DNA from 4 places in the Streptomyces sp. NPDC007896 genome. Region 1 is predicted to be linked to each of the others. Evidence: riboswitches for the same ligand, from Rfam matches in the RefSeq annotation. Region 1 holds a riboswitch; each other region holds the start of a gene.
What was found. Region 1 has a riboswitch for cyclic di-AMP ahead of ACFZDJ_RS38335 (NlpC/P60 family protein). Riboswitches for the same ligand answer to the same signal wherever they lie in the genome.
Positions count from the first base shown of each region.

Region 1 (3,903 bases):
GGGCAGTGCCGCGTACCGTACGACCTTCTCCAGGAGCTCCGTCGGCTCCGAGCCGTCGAGGAAGACACTGCGTACCGTGGAGTCCTGCTCGTCGTACCCGGGCCGGGCGGGGGAACCGGGCAGGATCACGGCGCCACCGCGCGGCACCCGTACGCCCAGGTCGTACAGCGCCCAGTTGACCGTCTGGAACTGCTCGGGCGCGGCGCGGTGTTCCACGACGCGGTGACGCAGACCGGGCGGGAGCAGCCGGGCCAGCGGCAGGCGACCGCGTTCGTCGGTGGTCATCGCCTCGTGGATGACGACGTTGATGCTCCAACTGTGCTGCGCGGCCTCCTTGAGCAGGCGGCGCAGTGCCTTGTCGTCCTGCGGCAGCGGGTTGATGTCCCGCAGGCGGAGCCCGGCCACGATGTCGTGGTCCCAGGGGATCTCGTGTCCCTCGGGCCAGAACATGGTCGCGGGAGAGGGCCACGCGAGGTCCCAGGGCCGTTCCGCCTCGGCCACCAGCGTCCAGCGGCTTCCCTCGGCGGCGTGATCGCGCCCGTCCGTCGTGAGCCGTGCGCGAACCGTGACGGTGTTGTCGACCTGCCAGCGTGCCTCGAAGACATGCCCCTCGGAGTCCGAGGAGTTCTCTGCCTCCAGGAAGTCGTGGATCGTCTCGTCGGCCTTCAGCCTTCGCAGGTTCTCCCTGAGGATCTCCTGCGGGGCGGGCCCGACATGGCGCCCGCCGGCCAGCCAGACGGTTTCCGGAGCGGTGGCGCGGGCGGTGGAAGGCTTGGGCATGAGTCACTTTGCGGTGGGAGGCGGCGTGCGCACCCAGTATGGTCAGCGCAGGTGGCGACCCGGGCGGCGAGGTCCGCACGGATCACGTACATCCCCTATTGCGAAACTTCGGCCGTTCCAGTGCCTTATATGCGCTTTGGGGTCTTGATCGATGTGGCGCAGTCCGTCACGCCGGGCGCAGCGCGCTGTGGATCGCCTTCTGTCCGGCGAAGAAGATGGACTCTTCGCGTATCGAGGCACCCGGGCTGGGGGCGTGGATCATCATGCCGTTGCCGGTGTAGAAGCCGACGTGGCTGACGTTGTCGTGGAAGAAGATCAGGTCGCCGAACTGGATGTCGGTCAGGGGAATCGCCGCACCGGCGGTCGCCTGCCCGTGCACGGTGCGCGGGAGTGCGACCCCGGCGGCCCTCCAGGCGGCCTGGACGAGGCTGGCGGAGTCGTACGAGTCCGGTCCGGTCGCGCCCCAGACACACGGCTTGCCGATCTGCGTGCGGGCGAAGGCAAGGGCCTTGGCGGCCTTCCCGCCGTACGCCGACTCCGCGGCGCCGACCGCGCCGACGGGGCTGACCGTGTTGACCGCGCCGGTGCCTACGGGCACACCCGCGGCCAGGGGCATCCCCGCACCGAAGGGCATGTCCGCGCCGAGTGGCATCCCCAGACCCATGGACGTGTCGGTGCCGAGGGGCATTCCCGTACCCATGGACGTGTCGGTGCCGAGGGGCATTCCCGTACCCATGGACGTGTCGGTGCCGAGGGGCATTCCCGTACCCATGGACATGTCCGTAGCCAGCGGCACGCCTCTGCCGAGGGACATGTCCGCGCCGGGAAGCATCCCCGCGGCCAGGGGCATGCCCGCGCCGAGGGGCGTGTCCGTGCCGAGTGGCATTCCCATAGCCATGGACGTGTCCGTGCCGAGCGGCATTCCCGTACCCATGGGCATGTTCGCGCCGAGTGGCATCCCGGTACCGAGGGACATGTCCGGGCCGAGCGGGGTCGGCTGCTGTCGCTGCCACTCCGCCGCCTGGTTACGAGCCTGATCCTCCGGGGTGGGCCAGACACCCTCGGCCGGACGTGACTCGATCGCCGCGGGCCCGGGGTTCCACGGTGCGGCGTGCTTGGACACCAGCTCACGGGCCAGCGCCAGTTTCCGCTGGATCTTCTCCTTGGACGTCTTCAACGAGGACTGCCCCGGCCCGGCGGGCAGCGCGGGCAGCAGGGCCGTGGCGGCCTCCTGCGCTGGTTGTGGCGCGGGCTCCGGCGCGGCCGGCAGCGCGGCGACGGCCCTGGCCGTCAACTCGGCCACGGGCCAGGCGGCCGCCTCGGCGGAGGGGCCTGCGGTCAATTCCAGAACGGGGCGGGCGGTCAACTCCCGCCCACGGTCGCTGAGCCCGTCCTCCGGCCGCTTCGCCGGGCCCGTGGGCCGCGCCTCGGCCGGGCGGTTCGGCATCCGGTCGGCCGGCAGCCTGGCCGGTGCGGACGGACCCAGTTGCGTGCGCGCCGCGTCGAACCAGGTCTTGGTGATGTCGTCGAGGGCGGGGTCGCGGCGCCTGCGCGCGGTTTCCGGCGCCGGGTTGACGCGGCCTCGGCTCCCTGTGGTCATCGCGCGGGTCCCGTTGACGAACCCGACGGCGTTCTCGGCCTGGTCGTAGAGGGAGCTGACCCGCTGCTGCACCTCCTCGCGGCTCGGACCGTCCGCGCCACTGAGGGCGGCCGTCGCGCGTGCGGAGTCGGGCATGCCAGGGAGGCTGCCGCCTCCAGGGCGCGGGGTTCGTTCCGGCGCCATGGGAGCCGTACTCCTTCCGTACTCCGCCTACCGGGTCGGCCGTCGGGTTCGGGCGGAAGATTCCGGAAGGCATGCCCTACGGCCCTTGCCCGAGTGGGCAGTTGGGCCGATTCACCCCAAGGTCGGTTGGGTCCTGGTTCCGGTTGCCGCGGGGGCATCGGATTCGGCGGAGGTCGCGCGACCCGGCGAGGTTCGCCGGAGGGAGTCGTGCGGCCTGCCGCCAACTTAGCCAATTTGTGTGCCTGGTGTGAAGATTGGAGCGCGAACTGTCCGATATGTAATTGTGACCTTCGTCTACGTGTCCCGGCTGCGACCAGGATGTCGTACGACCGCCGCGCGCCCCATGGTCGCCGCGAGCGTCCGCAACCGGCGCCAGTCCAAGGGGGGTTGGGCCTCGGGTACACCGGGCCGTTCCCTGGGGACGCGGACGCGCAGAGCGCCGGGTTCGACGTGGCAGTGGACCGGGGCGGGCAGGACCAGGGCCTCGCCGTCGATGCCGGCCTCGATCTCCGCGCGGTCGGCGTCGATGACCACCTCACGGGTGGTCAGGACCGCGAGTCCGTTCGGCGCGGGGTCCAGTACGAGGGCGGCGGCCTCGGCCGCGCTGTCCACCGTGATGCCGAGGACGCCGAGCAGCCCGGAGTCGAGGCGTTCGCGGCGGCCGAGACCGGCCGGATCGTTGGTGCGGTAGGGGTTGTTGCTCACCAGCACGGCCTGCGGGGCGTCGAGTGTGGTGTCCGCGGCGCGGGCGGTCAGCCGCGGCCCGCGCTGGCGGGTGAGCAGGTCGGGCAGGAGGTCCAGGATGGTGCCGATCTTGTCGTCGCGGTACGCGGGGCTCTGGACGACCGCCGCGTACGCGCCGAAGGAGGCGTTGTTGACGAACGGGTGACCGCCGGCGAAGCCGAGGTCCACGCGGAGTTCGACGCCGTCGGTGAGGGCGTCCAGGCAGGTCGCCGGGTCGTCGCGGTCGAGGCCGAGGTCCATGGCGAAGTGATTGCGGGTGCCGGCGCAGACCACCAGGAACGGCAGACCGTGTTCGGCGGCGACGGCCGCGACCAGCGCCTGGGTACCGTCACCGCCGGCGACGCCCAGCAGATCCGCGCCGTCCGCGACGGCGGCCCGGGCCAGCGCGGTGACGTCCTGGTGCTTCTCCGGGTCGAGGAGCACGACCTGCGCGCCGAGCCGCTCCGCCTTCTCCCGCAGCCCGAACTTCGCCACCTTGCCGCCGCCGGAGTGCGGGTTCATGAGGAGGAAGGGGCGCCGCGGCGGCGGTGCCCTGCGTTCCTTCGGGCGCGAGGGGCGCGTCCGGTCGCTCCGCAGGGCGTACCGGCCGCTCCAGA
Region 1 is NZ_JBIBKX010000015.1:9,881-13,783, forward strand. Features, by position in the region: gene ACFZDJ_RS38330 (hypothetical protein) at 1-780, opposite strand, end outside; gene ACFZDJ_RS38335 (NlpC/P60 family protein) at 947-2,515, opposite strand; cyclic di-AMP (ydaO/yuaA leader) riboswitch at 2,572-2,742, opposite strand; gene ACFZDJ_RS38340 (diacylglycerol kinase family protein) at 2,858-3,903, opposite strand, start outside.

Region 2 (3,903 bases), on a different contig from region 1:
GCCGTGGGTCGCGCTGGACAGCGGGGCGAGTGAGGAGAGCGGCGAGGTCTACGGGTGCGCGCTCGGCTGGTCGGGCTCGTGGCGGATCTGCGTGGCTCAACTCCCCGACGCGCGCGTGCAGATCTCCGGCGGCGCGGGGTACGACGACTCCGGACTGTTGCGTCTGGAGCCGGGGGAGTCGTTCACCACCCCCGTCTTCGCGGGGCTGTGGAGCGACGGCGGCTTCGGCGCGGCGAGCCGGACGTGGCACGCGTACCAGCGCGCGTACGTGATCCCGGACGCGGACCAGGACCGGCCGGTGCTCTTCAACTCCTGGGAGGCCACCCACTTCGACATCTCCGAGGAGCGGCAGCGGGAGCTGGCCCGGCGGGCCGCGGAGATGGGCGTCGAGTTGTTCGTCGTCGACGACGGGTGGTTCGGGGCGCGGACGAGCGACCGCGCAGGGCTCGGCGACTGGACCCCCAACCCGGACCGCTTCCCGCAGGGACTGAAGCCGCTCGCCGACGACGTGCACGCGCTCGGCATGCAGTTCGGGATCTGGGTCGAGCCGGAGATGGTCAATCCTGACAGCGAGCTGTACCGCGCGCACCCCGACTGGGTGCAGTTCCAGCCGGGGCGGACCAGGACGGAGTTCCGCAACCAGCTCGTACTCAACCTCGCCCGCCCCGACGTCCAGGAGTACCTGTGGGAGCAGCTCGACAGTCTGCTCTCGAGTGCCCCGATCGACTATGTGAAGTGGGACTTCAACCGCTGCTTCACGGACGCCGGTTGGCCCGGTGAGCCGTACCCGCAGAAGCTGTGGGTCGAGCACGTGGAGGCCCTGTACGGACTCCTGGACCGGCTGCGCGCCGAGCACCCCGGGGTCGCCTTCGAGTCCTGTTCGGGCGGTGGCGGCCGGATCGACCTCGGCGTCATGGCGCGCACGGACCAGGTGTGGACCTCCGACAACACCGACCCGCTCGACCGGCTCGCCATCCAGCACGGCTTCAGCCAGATCCACCCGGCCCGGATCATGGCCGCCTGGGTCACGGACAGTCCGAACGCGCAGCTCAACGGACGGATCAGCTCGCTGCGGTTCCGGTTCGTGAGCGCCATGGCCGGGGTCCTCGGGGTCGGCGGTGACCTGGCCGACTGGAGCGAGGTGGAGCTCGCCGAGGCGCGGGAGTGGGTGGAGCGCTACAAGGAGATCCGGCCGGTCGTGCAGCGCGGCGACCTCTACCGGCTGCGGCCTCCAGGCGGCGGCCTGAGCGCGGTGCAGTACGTGCACGGCGACGAGACCGTCGTCCTCGCCCTGCTCCAGGCCCAGCACCACGGCGAGCCGGTCGCCCCGCTCCGGCTGCGCGGGCTGGATCCGAGCGCCGCGTACGAATGCTGTGAAACGGGCGAAGTGCACCGGGGTGCGGTGCTGTTGCATCACGGGTTGCGGACGGAGCTGCGTGGGGACTTCGATGCGGCAGTTATCCGGCTGCGTCGCATGTGAGTGTTCTGTCCGTATTGATGCCTTCATTCCAACTGGCCCTGGAATAAAGGACCGTGGTGCGATGTGCGTGAGCAGCGTCATATTCGTGACGATGCGTTGCGGTCCCGCTTTCTCAATCGGCCCGAATTTCCTGGCGGTTTGCGGGACGGGGGAGATCATTGTCCACGGAGGGTGACCGGAATTCCGGCATGGATCAAGGGGGGCACGCGCACAGAAAAGCCACATGGTTGGCGATGCGCCCCCATCTCGCTTACGTTCGCCCTCAATCCGGACGGACGCCCAATCCTGCCGCCGCCCGGTATCCGCACACCCACCGGTAACCGGCAGGAGCGGGGGACCCACAGGTACCACGCCTGTTCCGGTCTCCGGAACGGCTAGGGGTAAAGCCGCGCAGCCGCGTGGCCGGGCATCTCCAGCCCGCACCCGACAGCTCACCTCGCAGGCGCCGGAGAGGAATTCTTCATGCCCGCGAAGGGTAAGCACCGCCGCCCCAAGTCCCAGCGTTTCTCCCGCTCGATCGCCGTGGCCGGAACCGGTGGCGCCGCGCTCGCGCTGCCGCTGATGGGGGCCGCCGGTGCCCATGCCGTGACGCCGACAGTCGCGGTTTCGTCCACTCCGGAAAAGACCGCGACGATTTCCGGCGCGACGGTTTCCAAAAAGTCCGCGACGGTTTCGGAAAAGACCGCTACGGCCTCCACGGCCGCGACGAAGACCTATTCGGTGAAGGCAGGCGACTGGCTCGCCAAGATCGCCGAGCGGCAGCACCTCAGCGGCGGCTGGCAGAAGCTCTACTCCGACAACCGCCAGGCCATCGGCGGCGACCCCTCGCTGATCCACCCCGGCCTGAAGCTCGCGATCGGCGAGAAGGCCGCGTCGACCGACAACACCAAGCCGTCGACCAAGCCATCGGCCAAGTCGTCCACGCAGTCGTCCGCCAAGACGGCCACGCGGTCGTCGGCGCAGCCGGCCACCGAGTCGTCCAGCGCGGCGGACGCGCCCAAGACCCAGGCCGCGGCCACCCAGGCCACCGGCACCGCCGGCAACACCGGTTACACCCTGCCGGTCGAGGGCGCCACCATCGGCACCGGCTACAAGGTCGCCGGCAGCATGTGGTCCAGCGGCTACCACACCGGCGTGGACTTCGTGGTCCCGACCGGCACCACCATCAAGGCCGTCGCCGCCGGCACCGTCGTCTCGGCCGGCTGGGGCGGCGCGTACGGCAACCAGGTCGTCATCCAGCACGCCGACGGCCGGTACTCGCAGTACGCCCACATGTCCGCCCTGTCGGTCTCGGCGGGCCAGACCGTGACCGAGGGCCAGCAGATCGGCCTCTCCGGCGCGACCGGCAACGTCACCGGTCCGCATCTGCACTTCGAGATCCGCACCACCCCGAACTACGGCTCGGACGTGGACCCGGTCGCGTACCTGCGCTCGCACGGTGTCGCCGTCGGCTGACGTCCGCCGCGTCTTTCACGACCTTCGAGGGCCGGACCTCCGCGATCGCGGAGGTCCGGCCCTCGGCGTTTCTCCGCGCGTCCCGGCGTGGTCATTTCATGATCGGCACATTGCGGTCTTGTGGCACCGGCGCACGAGGTGTCGACACGGTGCGAGGGTGACTCCACAGTGATCTCCGTAAGCGCTTTCTGTGTCTTCGGCGACGGCATCGCGGCCGTCGTCGCCACCGCAAGGAGCCCGCCATCGTGAGACCTCGAAGACTCGGCGTCACCGCCGCCGCCGCGCTGCTGGCCGGACCGGTCGACGCGCCCTCGCACGCCACCGAACAGCATCCGCCGCCGCGCCGGATCGTGGAGAGACTGGACCGCGGCCTGGTCGCCGTCCCCTCCGGCAAGGGCACCTTCCTGAGCTGGCGGTTACTCGGCACGGAGTACGCGCTCCCCCAAGTTCTCGGCTCCGCTCGAACAGGGGGTACCCCCACCGGGGACGCGATCGCGTTCAACGTGTACAAGGGCGGACGACGGCTCAACCGGGCGCCGGTCATCCGCTCGACCACATACCAGGACGACAGCCGGGGCACCGGCACGTACGCCGTGCGTGCCGTCGTCAACGGCCATGAGCGAAAGCCGAGTTCGGCGGCGCTCGACTTCGCGAAGGGCTACGCCGAGATTCCGCTGGCCGCCGTCGACGCGCCCGCCGCGATCAGCGGCTCGACGGCGATCGGCGGCTACCGCAACGACGACAACGTCACCGTGTACGACCTCGACGGCGACGGCAGGGCCGAGGTGCTGGTGCACACGGCCGACGGGACCACCTTCGCGGACGGAGCGAAGGTGACCGCCGACTCGCCCGCCAACCAGTTCATTTCGGTGATCGACGGGGAGACGGGCCTCGAGTGCACCCGGCAGCCCGTGCCCGACGACCTGGTCGCCGGCGGCCCCTCCGGCGGGCACTTCGGCATCGCGTAC
Region 2 is NZ_JBIBKX010000022.1:47,902-51,804, reverse strand. Features, by position in the region: gene ACFZDJ_RS46125 (alpha-galactosidase) at 1-1,480, shown strand, start outside; cyclic di-AMP (ydaO/yuaA leader) riboswitch at 1,782-1,940, shown strand; gene ACFZDJ_RS46120 (peptidoglycan DD-metalloendopeptidase family protein) at 1,943-2,935, shown strand; gene ACFZDJ_RS46115 (hypothetical protein) at 3,181-3,903, shown strand, end outside.
Region 2: it holds a riboswitch for cyclic di-AMP, as region 1 does, so the genes downstream of both, ACFZDJ_RS46120 (peptidoglycan DD-metalloendopeptidase family protein) here and ACFZDJ_RS38335 (NlpC/P60 family protein) in region 1, are expected to answer to the same signal.

Region 3 (3,903 bases), on a different contig from region 1:
TACGCGGAGACGAGCTCCTCGTAGTACTCGGTCATCTCGGCGGCCGAGCGGGACTTGCCCTCGAACTCGTACTTGCCGTCCTTGTAGAACTCGGACGCGGCGACGTCGAGCGCGAGCGCGATCTGCTCACCGGGGATGTAACCGGCCTGCTTGATGGCCTCGAGGATGAGGTCGAGAGCGGCGCGGTTCGACTCCAGGTTCGGGGCGAAGCCGCCCTCGTCGCCCAGGCCGGTGGACAGGCCCTTGGTCTTCAGCACCTTCTTGAGGGTGTGGTAGACCTCGGCGCCCCAGCGCAGGGCCTCGGAGAAGGACTCCGCGCCGATCGGGGCGATCATGAACTCCTGGATGTCCACGTTGGAGTCGGCGTGCGAGCCGCCGTTCAGGATGTTCATCATCGGAACGGGCAGCAGGTGCGCGTTCGGGCCGCCCAGGTAGCGGAAGAGGGGGAGGTCGGACGCCTCGGAGGCGGCGTGCGCGACGGCGAGCGAGACGCCGAGGATGGCGTTGGCGCCGAGCGAGCCCTTGTTGTCGGTGGCGTCCAGGTCGAACATCGCCTGGTCGATCAGGCGCTGCTCGGTGGCGTCGTAACCGACGAGCTCCGGGCCGATCTGCTCGATGACGGCGAGGACGGCCTTCTCGACACCCTTGCCGCCGTAACGGTTGGGGTCACCGTCACGCAGCTCGATGGCCTCGAAGGCGCCGGTGGAAGCGCCGGACGGAACGGCGGCACGACCCGTGCTGCCGTCGTCGAGGCCGACCTCGACCTCGACCGTGGGGTTGCCTCGGGAGTCCAGGATTTCCCGGGCTACGACGACGTCGATGGACGGCACGAGCATCTCCTTCTGGGATGTGACGCGGGTACGCGGAGCCTGTGATGGCTTCGCGACATGAGCCTAACCGCCTCGGGGGGATCGGCCAGCCGGTCGCCCACCCCTTGGGCAGAACTGAACGTACACATTGTTCCAGAACGGAACAAAAACGGGTACCGAAATCCGGGTACAAAACGCTCGGCACGAAACGCCGGGCACGAAACGCCGGATACGAAAAACCCCGCTCCGGCGCGTACGGGGGAACACGCACCGGAGCGGGGGGCCCGTGGGGACGGGGGTGACCCTCATCGGGGTCTCCAGCGTGGAGACCCCTTTTATGAGGGACCTGTCATTCAGCTGAGGCGAAGCTGCCGATCATCAGCCGAGGTGAAGCCGCTGACCCGGGTAGATGAAGTCGGCGTCGTCGACGATGTCCTTGTTCAGCTTGAACAGCTGCTGCCAGCCGCCCTTGACCTTCTTCTTCTCGGCGATCGAGCTGAGGCTGTCACCCTTGACGACCTTGTACTCGCCGTCACCCTTCTTGACCTTCTTGCCGGTCGGGGTGGAGACGGTCTTCTCGGCGGCCGGGCGGGACGCCGAACGGGAGGCCGCGGTGTCCGTCGAGCGGGTGGCGGCGCTGGTGCTCGGCGAGCTGTTCGACGAGGAGCTGTTCGAGGAAGACGAGGTCGACGGGGCGCTCGCACCGCCGGTGTACGCGGCGCCCGACAGGCCCGTGCCACAGGTCGGCCAGGCGCCCTTGCCCTGGGCGGCGAGGACCTTCTCGCCGATGGTGATCTGCTGCGACCTGGAGGCCTGGTTGGCGGTCGCGGCGTACGCGGTGCCGCCGTACGCGGCCCAGGTGGAGGCCGAGAACTGCAGACCGCCGTAGTAGCCGTTGCCGGTGTTGATGGACCAGTTACCGCCGGACTCGCACTGGGCGACGGCGTCCCACTCGGAGGCGGTGGCCGCGGAGGCGCTGCCGGCCGCCATCAGCGGAGCGGCGATGGCGACACCGGTGACACCGGCGAGCGTGGCGACACGGGTCGTCCGGTTGAAAACGGTCGGACGGCGGTGCTTGCCCTTGCTGGAAAACAGCATGGAGAGATCCCCTCACCGACGCCTGCGAGGTGAGCTGTCGGGTTCGGGCGGGTGAGTGCCCGGCCGTGCGCTCTGAGCGCTCGGCTTCACCCCAAGCCACTCCCGGTCAACTACCGGGTGCGGCACTTACCTTGGGTCCCCCGCTCCTGCCTACGGCGCTGACGCGTCGACTGTTCCCGTACGGCCGTTGGCAGGATTCGGCGTTGGCGACCGTCGGGGCCCGCTGTGGCGAGCGGTCATGACCGTAAGCAGTCGATCGGCTGAATTCCAAAGACGATCAGGGCCTTTGAGATCCATCTCTCACTCGCGCCAAACCGGACATTACACAGCGAACCATGACGCGAACTGCCCCTACTTTTCGCCCGATTCAGCACCAACTGCAAGGCTCTGACCGGGGAGGATGAGGTTCGGGTCGACGCCGACCGTCTTCTTGTTCGCGTCGTACAGCTCGGCCCATCCGCCTTCGAGGTCGAGGGCGTCCGCGATGGTCCAGAGATTGTCTCCGGCGCGCACGACGTAGGAGCCGTCGACGACATCACGGGAAGCGCCGACGCCGCGCGAGGCGTGCCGCCCTGAGGGGTCGTCGGTACGGCCGTCCACGGCGCTGTCGGTGGTGTTCTCGTTCGCGTTGTCGCCGCGGTGGCGCCCGGCGCCGGCCGTCGCGTTCTCGGACGTACCGGAAGAGCCGTCGCTCTGGCGGGAGTTGCCGGAGTTGTCGCCCTTGGTCGATTCCGTGTCGGAGTTGTCCGCTCCCTGATCGCCGCCGGTGTCGGCCTTCGTCGTGTTCTTGGTCGCGTTCCCGGTCGCCTTCGAGGACGAACCAGACGAAGACAAGTCAGACAAAGACGAATCGGACGTCGAGCCGGACGAGGCGGACGGAGTCGAAGTCGCGGACGAACTGGATGAACTGGATGAACTGGATGAACTGGACGAACCAGATGAATTCGATCCGTTGGGCGAATCGTTCGCCACGCCCGTGTCGACCAGGATGTCGCCCGAGTTCTTGCTCAGCCCGGAGAGCGGTCCACAGGTCGGCCAGGGGGTGAGGCCCTGGTCGTCGAGGAGCTTCTCGGCGATGGCTATCTGCTGCGAGCGGCTGGCCTCGTCGGCGCTCGACGCGTAGGTGAGACCGCCGTACTTCTCCCAGTCCGCCTGGCTGATCTGGAGTCCGCCGTAGTACCCGTTGCCGCTGGCGGCACTCCACTGGCCGGCGCTCTCGCACTCGGCGACCCGGTCCCACGTGGTGCCGTCGGCCGCGCTCGCACTGGTGGCACCGAGCAACGGGATCGCGATGGCGGATCCGGTCACTCCTGCCGCGACGATGAGGGCCGGGGCCTGACGGGGGCGACGATGGCGGCCGTTCCCGGAGAGCATGCGGAAGCCTTTCGCGTGACAGCAGGTGACTACGCGACGTGTGAGTCGCGTTGACGAGTGAACGTATCCGCACCCGAACGCTTGTCACAAGTCGATGCAGCGTAGATCACGTGAAGATCACAGAGTTGAGAGTGCGTCAGGTTTCCGCGCCCGCGGGTGTATGGTCGCCCGCTATCGCGAGACCGGTACCGGAGGCGTGAACTCCACTGGAAGCGTGCGCAATCCGCGCATAATGAGCCCGCCACGCCAGCGCAAATCGGTCGAATCTCCCGCGAGTTGAAGGTCGGGGAGACGGGTGAGGAGAGTGGCGAGCGCGGTCTGGCCCTCCAGCCGGGCGAGCGGGGCGCCGAGGCAGTAGTGGATGCCGTGGCCGTAGCCGAGGTGTTGGTTGTCACGGCGGGAGAGGTCGAGCGTGTCCGGCCGTTCGAACCGCGCGGGGTCACGGTCCGCAGCCGCGAGGACCACGAGGACGGGGTCGCCCGGTGCGATGTCCTGACCGCCGATGCGGACGGCCGCGGTGGCGAACCGCCACGTGGCCAGTTCCACGGGCCCGTCATAACGCAGGAGTTCCTCGACGCCGGTCTCGAGGAGTTCGCGTTCATGGGCGGCGAGGGACTTCTGG
Region 3 is NZ_JBIBKX010000016.1:102,979-106,881, forward strand. Features, by position in the region: gene eno (phosphopyruvate hydratase) at 1-836, opposite strand, end outside; gene ACFZDJ_RS40340 (transglycosylase family protein) at 1,188-1,907, opposite strand; cyclic di-AMP (ydaO/yuaA leader) riboswitch at 1,912-2,075, opposite strand; gene ACFZDJ_RS40345 (transglycosylase family protein) at 2,259-3,281, opposite strand; gene ACFZDJ_RS40350 (cytochrome P450) at 3,453-3,903, opposite strand, start outside.
Region 3: it holds a riboswitch for cyclic di-AMP, as region 1 does, so the genes downstream of both, ACFZDJ_RS40340 (transglycosylase family protein) here and ACFZDJ_RS38335 (NlpC/P60 family protein) in region 1, are expected to answer to the same signal.

Region 4 (3,903 bases), on a different contig from region 1:
ACCCGTGCCGCCTCAGGTACCGCCGCCGTGGCCCGGGTACGGCTACGCGCCGGTGCCCGGCCAGGCGAACCCCACCGGTGCGCCCCCCTACCCCACGTACCCCGCACCGGCGACGCCGTACCCCGCGTACAACCCCTACCAGTCGTAGGCCTCAGGCGGACGCTTCCGTCAGCCTGGCCAGTTCCGCGTCCGTCAGGGTCAGGTCCGCGACCGCCAGCAGCGCCGGCAGCTGCTCGACCGTCCGGGCGGAGGCGATGGGCGCCGCGACCGTCGGCCGGGCGGCGAGCCAGGCGAGGGCGACCGTGGCGACCTCGGCGTCATGGGCCCCGGCGACCTCGTCGAGGGCGGCCAGGACGCGGATGCCGCGCTCGGTGCCGAGATGCTTGCCGGCGCCCTCGGCCCGCGCCGAGTCGACCGTCGTACCCGGGCGGTACTTGCCGGTGAGGAAGCCGGAGGCGAGCGCGAAGTAGGGGACGGCGGCCAGGCCGGTCCGGGAGGCGACCTCCTGGAGCGGGCCCTCGTAGGTGTCGCGCGAGACGAGGTTGTAGTGCGGCTGGAGGGCGACGTAACGCGCGAGGCCCTCGCGGTCGGAGAACTCCACGGACTCCGCGAGCCGCTCGGCGGAGATGTTGGAGGCGGCGATCTCCCGGACCTTGCCGGCCCGGACCAGTTCGTCCAGCGCGCCGATGATCTCCTCGACCGGCACCGAGGTGTCGTCGAAGTGGGTGTAGTAGAGGTCGATGTAGTCCGTGCCGAGGCGGCGCAGCGAGGCGTCGGCGGCGGCCCTGATGTTCGTCGCGGACAGGCCCTTGTACTCGGGGTGGGTGCTGACCTTGGTGGCGAGGACCACGTCGGAGCGGTTGCCGCGCGCGGCGAACCACTTGCCGATGATCGTCTCCGACTCACCGCCTGTGTGGCCGGCGATCCACGCGGAGTAGCCGTCGGCGGTGTCGACGAAGTTGCCGCCCCCGGCCGTGTACGCGTCGAGCACGGCGAAGGACTGCGCCTCGTCGGCTGTCCAGCCGAAGACGTTGCCGCCGAGGGAGAGCGGGAAGACCTCGAGGTCGGAGGAGCCGAGTTTGCGGAGAGAAGTCATGCTTTATTTCAACAGCCGTACCGGACTGCCGTATTCCGCACACGGCCCCCGGGAACGATCAGGGGTTGAGGCCCTTGCTCTGCAGCCACGCCATCGGGTCGATCGCGCTGCCGCCGCCCGGGTGAACCTCCAGGTGCAGATGCGGCCCGGTCACGTTGCCGGTCGCGCCCACACGCCCGATGACGTCGCCGGTGGCCACCTTCTGCCCGACGCTGACGCTGATGGACGACTGGTGGCAGAACCACAGCTCCGTGCCGTCGTCGAGGGTGAGGATGGTGCGGTAGCCGTACGAGCCGGCCCAGCCCGCCTCCGTGATCGTGCCGCTGTGGATGGCCTTGATCAGCGTGCCGGTGGGGGCCGCGAAGTCGAGGCCGGTGTGGTACCCGGAGGACCACATGGAACCGGCGTCGCCGAAGCGGGAGGTCAGGGTGTACGAGGAGGTGGGCAGCGAGTAGCTCTTGGCGAGCTCGGCGAGGCGCGCGGCCTCGGCCTTCTGCTTGGCGTCCTCGTCCGCCTTCTTCTTCGCGGCGGCGACCTTGGCCTCGGCGTCGTCCTTCTGCTTGGCGGCCAGGGCGACCGCCTTCTTCGCCGCGGCGGACTCGGCGGCGGCCTGGGCCGCCTTGTCGACCTGGTCCTGCTGCGACTCGGCCTGCAGGATGATGCGGGCGCGCAGTGCCTCGCCCGCGTCCTTGTTGCCCTGCGCGGCGTCGGCGCTGGTCACGCCGGCGCTGGTGAGCGGGGTGGCGGAGCCCTTCGGCGTGCTGGAACCGCCGTCGGATATCAGCGCCTTGGCGGACTGGGTGACCGAGGAGAGGTCGGGCAGCGAGATGGACACCGGCGGCTTGCCGGGCGCCGCGGTGGCCATGCCGCCCGCACCGACGGCGGCGATGACGCCGACGCCCAGGACCGTGGAGCTGCGGGCGAGTCCCCCGCCGCGCTGCTTGGAGACGCGGTGCCGGCCGCGGAGGGGGCGGATGGAATCCTCGGTGGGGTTCCACTCCTCCCAGGGGCCCTCGTCCTTGCCGTAGGCGTAGCCAAAAGTCTGGGTGTCGTTCGGCGGGAACGAAGTGGGCTGGGCGGGCCGGTTGGACGCCACGTGGGCGTGCTCCTTTCCTTCCTTCTCGCCTACCGGGTTAGCTGACGGGTTCGGAGCAGGAAGGTCTCCTACGCGCGTCAACCCACGGTGTCTCCACCGCGAAAGACGCTCGATTCACCCCAAGTTGGTGGTTCCCCGGTTCCCTTGCGGGATTCGGCGCGTGCGCACGGAGCCGACTCTTGTGACGGCTGGGACGACCGCGCTGCGTTATCGAACGTTAATAGACACGGGTACCGGATTCCAAGCTGTTCGTACTGATCATTAACCACTTTTGGCCAGGACTTACCGGCCATGAGCGGCGGAAATCGGGCGAGTTGACCGCACCCTCCTACCCGGCAGTTATTTGACGGTGCGTCAGTTGTTATGCGGAGGGACATCGACCGATCACCCCTCGTGACAACGATCAAGAACGCCCCTTCCCGTGACTACGGCCGCCGTACGGCGAGCAGTGCCATGTCGTCCGTCAGTGCGCCGCCCGTGTGCCGCCGGACCTCCTCCGAGAGCGTGGCCAGCAGGACGTCGGGGCCGGGGAAGGTCCGTCCGGCCAGACGCGCGGCCGGATCGTAGAAGCGCCCCTGCGCGTCGCGGGCCTCGGACAGTCCGTCCGTGTGGAAGAGGAGCGTGGCCCCGTGCGGGAAGCGCGCCTCCTGCGCACGGTCCGGCCAGCTGCCCAACTCGCCCATGCCGAGCGGCAGTGCGGGGTTCGCGGCGGCGAGCGTGACCAGCGTTCCGTCCGCGTGCAGGAGCAGCGGCGGCGGGTGGCCACGGTTGACGATCCGTACGAGGCCGCCCTCGTGCGTGATCTCCGCGAGGACGGCGGTGGTGAACCCCTCGAAGGCGTCGAGGCCCTTGCGCCGGGTGCCCTCGCGGACCAGCGCCCGCTCCAGCCGCTGCGCGACCGCCTCCGGCGTGGCCTCCTGCTCGGCCGCCTCCCGGAACGCCCCGATGAGCACCGCGACGGCGGCCACCGCTTCCATGCCCTTCCCGCGTACGTCGCCCACCGCCAGCCGTACACCGTGCGGGGAGTCCTGCACCGCGTACAGGTCGCCGCCGATGAACGCGCCCGCCTGCGCGGCCTCGTAGCGCGCCGCGACGTCGAGGCCGCCGATCCGCCGGTCGGGTTCCGGCAGGACGGCACGCTGGGCCGCCTCGGCGATCTGGTGGGCCGAGGCCAGTCGTTCGTCGGTGCGACGGACGAGGATGTTGATGAGCACGGCCAGCACGCCGACGGTCGCCACGGTGGCGACCTGCGTGAGCGCGTCCACCTTGAAGACGATGCCGAGCCGGATGTGGATCGTGAGCACCGCGACGAGCGCCGCGATGCCGGTGAGCACGGTGCCGCGCAGCGAGAAGAGCGGGGCGGCCACGAGCGGCGCGGCCGTGAAGAGGGGGCCCGCGGTGAAGGCCATCGGGGTGAAGTAGTCGTAGAACGCGCCGACCAGGATGAGCAGCGCGGGCAGCACCCGGGCGAGGTTTCGCGCGCAGGAGATCCGGCTCCGGTCCGCCTCGGCCGGGCGGGGCACCGGCTCGTCCCCCAGCCCCGGATCGGGCACGGGGACCCCGGGCGATCGCCCACCGGACCGGTCGTTCGGCTCGTCGTTCGGCTCCTCGGCCCGCTGCGCGCCTCCTCGCTGCTGCCCCACCCGTCCAGGCTTCCCGGCGCGGGGGCGGGGGGCGAGTGGTGAGGGGCCGACCGGGGGATGCGTCAGTC
Region 4 is NZ_JBIBKX010000021.1:21,345-25,247, forward strand. Features, by position in the region: gene ACFZDJ_RS45145 (PrsW family glutamic-type intramembrane protease) at 1-148, shown strand, start outside; gene ACFZDJ_RS45150 (aldo/keto reductase) at 152-1,096, opposite strand; gene ACFZDJ_RS45155 (M23 family metallopeptidase) at 1,155-2,192, opposite strand; cyclic di-AMP (ydaO/yuaA leader) riboswitch at 2,204-2,361, opposite strand; gene ACFZDJ_RS45160 (SpoIIE family protein phosphatase) at 2,618-3,835, opposite strand; gene ACFZDJ_RS45165 (hypothetical protein) at 3,898-3,903, opposite strand, start outside.
Region 4: it holds a riboswitch for cyclic di-AMP, as region 1 does, so the genes downstream of both, ACFZDJ_RS45155 (M23 family metallopeptidase) here and ACFZDJ_RS38335 (NlpC/P60 family protein) in region 1, are expected to answer to the same signal.